2 linked regions of the Cytobacillus sp. IB215665 genome follow. The protein of the gene in region 1 interacts with the protein of each later gene in a pairwise test. Links are inferred from orthologs where the notes say so. Each region holds a gene or a part of one and is shown in the gene's direction. Other genes may lie near its edges.

Region 1 (3,014 bases):
ATCTTTTGCGGTATATAATAGTCCATTGTCTGAAGCGGCCGTACTAGGTTTTGAGTATGGATACAGTGTTTATGCTCCAGATACATTGGTAATTTGGGAGGCACAATTTGGAGATTTCGTGAATGCTGCTCAAGTAATCATTGATCAGTTCATATCAGCTGGAAGGGCTAAATGGGGACAGAAGTCAGGGTTAGTCATGCTACTTCCACATGGATACGAGGGACAAGGGCCAGAGCATTCAAGCGCTCGGTTAGAACGTTTTTTAACGTTGTCTGCAGAAAATAATTGGACAGTGGCTAATGTAACTTCCTCTGCACAATATTTTCTCATTCTCAAAAGGCAAGCAGCTATGTTAAGTGATGGGGGGGTTCGTCCACTAATTATAATGACACCGAAAAGTTTACTACGTCATACAAAGGCAATGTCATATATTGAGGAATTCACTAATCAGCAATTTCAAGAAGTTATTGAACACCCGCTTGTTGAAGAAGATCATGAGACTGTGACACGGCTTATTCTTTGCACAGGAAAAATTGCAGTAGATATAGTTTCTGAGTTGGAAACGAGATCCACGAAAGCATCAAGTTATATTCATATATTGCGTATAGAACAATTATATCCTTTTCCAAAAGAGGAAATTATTCAAATAATACAACGCTTTCCAAATTTAGCTGATGTCTTTTGGGTACAGGAGGAGCCTAAGAACATGGGGGCTTGGGAATTCATTTATAAATTGTTACAACCTTCCTTACAGCATGTGAAATTTGATTATATAGGACGACCATATCACTCAAGTCCTGCAACAGGAGAACATGTAATTCATAAGGTGGAACAGGAGCAAATTATACAACAAGCACTGAAAATAACAGAGGAGTGGGCATAATGAAAGAAATTAAAGTACCGGAACTCGCAGAATCTGTTACAGAAGGTACGATTTCTGAGTGGTTCAAGCATAAGGGTGATTCCATTTCCGAAGGTGAAGCGATAGTTGAGTTAGAAACTGACAAAATTAATATAGAAATTTATGCAGAATATGATGGTGTATTAGAGGATATTCTAGCTGAGCAAGGTGAAGTTGTTTTTGTAGATCAAGTAATTGCGAAAGTAAATGATAACAGAGAAGTTCTTACTTCAAACGAGTCATTTTCTAAAGCTGCTACCGAAGAAACAGTTCAGGATGATCAACCGAAAATTGATGTACGTGAGGGAGAGCAAACGAACAAAATGCCTTCACAAAATGAGCGTCCGATAGCGACACCAGCCGCTAGGAAAAAAGCTAGAGAATTAGGGATTGATCTAAAAAAAGTTGATTCAAGTGATTTGCTCGGTCGTATTAGACCTGAAAACGTCATAAACTATGCTACTTCAATCGAAGAAAAGCAAGATAAATCAACTGTAACTGACAATGCTCAATCACCTTTCACTAACCTTAATCAAACTAAACAAATTGAACGGGTTCCAATGTCACGGCGCCGTCAAACAATTGCACACCATTTAGTGCAAGCGCAACAACAAGCAGCGATGTTGACTACTTTTAATGAAGTAGATATGACTGCAATTATGAGTTTGCGTAATAGAAAAAAGCAAAGGTTTGAAGAAAAATATGATGTTCGCCTTGGATATATGTCTTTTTTTACGAAAGCAGTTGTAGGTGCATTGAAAGCCTTTCCAATGTTAAATGCTGAAATTCAAGACAACGAAATTTTATTAAAACGATATTATGATATCGGGGTTGCTGTGTCAGCAGAAGAGGGCTTAGTTGTTCCAGTTCTCCGTGATGCTAACCAATTAAGTTTTGCAGACATTGAAAAAGGAATAAGGAATTTGGCCTCTAAAGCTAGAGAAAAGAAATTATCACTTCAGGATTTACAAGGTGGTACATTTACGATTACTAATGGTGGTGTATTCGGTTCATTATTTTCAACTCCAATATTAAATGCACCCCAAGTAGGGATATTAGGGATGCATAAAATTCAAAAAAAACCGATTGTTATTGATGAAGATGATACGATTGCAGTTCGACCAATGATGTATATTGCTCTTTCTTATGACCATAGAATCATTGACGGCAGAGAAGCAGTGCAATTCCTTGTCCATGTAAAAGAACTGGTAGAGGACCCTGAATCATTATTACTCGATGGATAAGTTATGATGATGGGAAAGGGTGAGATTAATATTTAATCTCACCCGAAAAATATTATAAATATGACGTTGCTAATTTGCGAGAAAGATGTTCAATAATCTCTGTCATTACTTCATCGTTTGCAGATAGCAGTGTTTCACTTTTGATGATTTGTATTTTTTTTGCTTCGTAATAATCTAATAAAGCCTGTTTAGTTGTTAAGCCTTCTTCTAATAAATAGGTTGGTTCTAGTAACTTTCTTAATGCAACTTCATCTTGCATAAGCAGAATTTGAGGATTTAATGGATGAAAAACTCCTTCTTTCATCCCTTGTTCATAAAAATATTTAATGGTCGTTTTTCTTTTTCTTCTAGCATAAATAATTTCTTCATATAAATTTGGAAAACCAATTTTCAATTCTTCTAAAAACAATTCAGAAATATATATAGCGGTTAGTACTTCTTGCTCAAAAACTTTTTGGAAACGTTCTATATAAGTAAATTGATTATTTTCAATAGTTTGTTCGCCTTGCTTAAAATATTCAATATAGTTTTTCGTTATTTCATTTAATATTTCTTCTTTTGAAGAGAAATAATTGTAAAGTGTCGCTTTGCTAATTTGCATATGCTCAGCTATATCTTGAATTTTAAGTGAATTAAATCCTTGAACTCGAATGATGCTCATTAATTTTTGTGCATATGTTTTTCTCATTTGTTCCCTTAACTTAGGATCAATCTTACGCATAGAAAATCCCCCTTAACAACTTAATTATAACATATACTAATATAGCCCTGTAATAAACACTTTAGACAGAATATGTTTTTTTAGTTTACAATGTTTAATAATAGTGTTATATTTACATATGTAATACATTTTAGACTAAAAAAACATT
Region 2 (3,008 bases), on another replicon or contig:
AAGAAACGGAAACAGTAGAGATCGTTGAAGAAATCTCTGCTGTACAAACACCTGTTAAGGAAGAAAAGCCTGCTAAGCAACCAATCCCAGCTGGTGAATACCCTGAAACAAGAGAAAAAATTAGCGGAATCCGTAAAGCAATTGCAAAAGCGATGGTGAATTCTAAACATACTGCACCTCATGTAACGTTAATGGATGAAATTGATGTTACTAAGCTTGTTGCACATCGTAAAAAGTTCAAGAGCGTTGCAGCTGACAAAGGTATTAAACTTACATTTTTACCTTATGTCGTTAAAGCTTTAACATCAGCTTTGCGAGAGTTCCCTGTATTAAACACATCAATGGATGATGCAACAGATGAAATCGTTCAAAAGCATTATTACAATATTGGTATTGCAGCTGATACAGAAAAGGGACTACTTGTTCCAGTAGTAAAAAATGCTGATAGCAAATCTGTATTTTCAATTTCTAATGAAATTAATGAATTAGCTACAAAGGCTCGTGAAGGTAAGCTTGCACCTCAAGAAATGAAAGACGCTTCATGTACGATAACGAATATCGGATCAGCTGGTGGTCAATGGTTTACACCAGTAATCAATCATCCTGAGGTCGCAATTCTTGGTATCGGTCGTATTCAAGAAAAACCAGTTGTGCAAGATGGTGAAATTGTAGTTGCACCTGTATTAGCATTATCATTAAGCTTCGATCATAGAATGATTGATGGTGCTACTGCTCAGTATGCTTTAAATCATATCAAACGCTTGTTAAACGATCCTGAATTATTATTAATGGAGGGGTAATCGATGGTAGTAGGAGATTTTCCAATTGAAACAGACACTCTTGTCGTTGGAGCAGGTCCTGGAGGTTATGTTGCCGCAATTAGAGCAGCACAGCTAGGACAAAAAGTAACAATTGTGGAGAAATCAAATCTAGGTGGAGTATGTTTGAACGTGGGATGTATTCCATCTAAAGCTTTAATAAGTGCAGGTCACCGCTATGAAACAGCATTACACTCTGAAGATATGGGTATTACAGCACAAAATGTGTCTGTAGACTTCTCTAAAGTACAGGAGTGGAAAGCTGGTATTGTAAAAAAACAAATTGGTGGAGTTCAAACTTTATTAAAAAGTAACAAAGTCGATATTGTTAGTGGAGAAGCTTATTTTGTTGATGCAAATACAGTCCGCGTGATGGATGAAAATTCTGCACAAACGTATAAGTTTAAACATGCAATCATTGCTACGGGTTCTCGTCCAATTGAATTACCGACTTTTAAATATAGTAAACGTGTTATTGATTCTACTGGAGCTTTAGCATTGGAAGAAATTCCAAAGTCATTAGTTGTTATTGGTGGTGGATACATCGGTACAGAGCTTGGTACAGCTTATGCTAACTTTGGTACGGATGTAACAATATTAGAAGGTGCGGATGAGATTTTATCTGGCTTTGAAAAACAAATGAGCAGCATTGTAAAGCGTAAACTTAAGAAAAAAGGCGTTGAAATCTTTACGAATGCTTTAGCACAAGGTGTAGAAGAACGTGAAGATGGGGTTACGGTTACTTTTGAAGCAAAAGGTGAAACAAAAACAATTGATGCTGATTACGTGTTAGTAACAGTAGGTCGCCGTCCAAATACCGAGGAGTTAGGTCTTGAACAAGTTGGTGTTGACTTAACTGATCGTGGTGTTATTAAAATTGATAAGCAATGTCGTACATCTGTCGATAATATCTTCGCCATCGGTGATATCGTCGAAGGACCACCGCTTGCACATAAGGCTTCTTACGAAGGAAAAATAGCTGCTGAGGTAATTTCAAACCACCCGTCTGAAATAGATTATCATGGAATTCCAGCAGTTGTATTTTCAGACCCTGAGCTAGCATCAGTTGGTTACTCAGAAAAAGAAGCGAAAGAGAATGGGCTAGAAATTGTAGCTGCTAAATTTCCTTTTGGTGCAAACGGAAGAGCGCAGGCACTTAATGCAGCTGAAGGTTTCCTAAAGCTCATTACGAGAAAAGAAGATGGTTTAGTGATTGGTGCACAAATTGCTGGTCCAAATGCATCTGATATGATTGCTGAGCTTGGTTTAGCAATTGAAGCAGGAATGACTGCTGAAGATATTGCTATGACAATCCATGCACACCCAACATTAGGAGAAATTACGATGGAAGCTGCAGAGGTTGCCATCGGAAGTCCAATTCACATTTTGAAATAAATTTAAGAATGTTTACGTAACTGGAAAACCTGTTAGTACGCAGAAGTAACACGTAAATATGTGTAATAAAAAAAGGCTGTCATGAATATATAATGACAGCCTTTTTTATTCTTTATTGCCTTCTAAAGCCTCTTTTATCGGATTCATAATCTCATCCTTACTTATATGACCTTCGACTTGTGCAATAATTTCGTTATCGTACATCATCACTAGTGCTGGGTATTGGTTAATACTTATATTAACCTCTTCTGCTTGTGATGAAATAATGACCATATTTGAAATTTCATGTGGAAATTCTTTTTTCAATTCTAGTAAAGCATCGTAGTAATTTATTTCATTTTGCACATTGTTTTCATCTGAGAAAAACATCAACTGTAAATCATCTTTATTTATTTGGATACTAGAAGTGTCATTCTGTTGGCAAGATGCAATGAAAATGAATGACAGTAAAAGAAATGTAGAAAGACGCTTCATTATTTGTTCACTTCTTTCAGTCAAAATGAGTGAATGTCTCTTTTGTAATTAATATCGAAATTCTTATAATATGTAGTACTATTGTAGCATGTGAAAGTCTGGGAATAGACTATGTCATCTATTTGTTACAAAAATGAAAAATAGATGTTGCTTGTCTTGCATAAGTATTAGAAAGGGGTTAATAGAAGGAGAATAATATATGAAGACTTTAACTGTTTTTATGGTCCAATTTATCATATGGAGTGCATACAGTATTATAGAATGGTTGTCACAGCATGATGGTCGCGTGTCAAAGTCAATATTACTAGCTATATTAATCTA

The links. The genes of interacting proteins can lie anywhere in the genome.
Region 2: the proteins of odhB (region 1) and lpdA interact in binary tests that used the Escherichia coli proteins (3 or more experiments, as listed by UniProt). The link is inferred for Cytobacillus sp. IB215665 from one-to-one orthologs.

What each region holds. Positions count from the first base shown.
Region 1 is NZ_JAXBME010000007.1:55,052-58,065, reverse strand. What follows is about bases 15-3,013. They hold odhB (2-oxoglutarate dehydrogenase complex dihydrolipoyllysine-residue succinyltransferase), read left to right. Parts: upstream 15-882; coding sequence 883-2,145; downstream 2,146-3,013. Other genes in these bases: SLH52_RS11130 (TetR/AcrR family transcriptional regulator), read right to left, coding at 2,198-2,866; SLH52_RS11140 (2-oxoglutarate dehydrogenase E1 component), read left to right, coding at 15-883. In the rest of the region: more of SLH52_RS11140, read left to right, coding at 1-14. UniProt on the Escherichia coli protein: E2 component of the 2-oxoglutarate dehydrogenase (OGDH) complex which catalyzes the second step in the conversion of 2-oxoglutarate to succinyl-CoA and CO(2).
Region 2 is NZ_JAXBME010000004.1:131,226-134,233, forward strand. What follows is about bases 16-3,008. They hold lpdA (dihydrolipoyl dehydrogenase), read left to right. Parts: upstream 16-803; coding sequence 804-2,213; downstream 2,214-3,008. Other genes in these bases: SLH52_RS06925 (dihydrolipoamide acetyltransferase family protein), read left to right, coding at 16-800; SLH52_RS06935 (hypothetical protein), read right to left, coding at 2,319-2,711; SLH52_RS06940 (hypothetical protein), read left to right, coding at 2,887-3,008. In the rest of the region: more of SLH52_RS06925, read left to right, coding at 1-15. UniProt on the Escherichia coli protein: Lipoamide dehydrogenase is a component of the glycine cleavage system as well as of the alpha-ketoacid dehydrogenase complexes.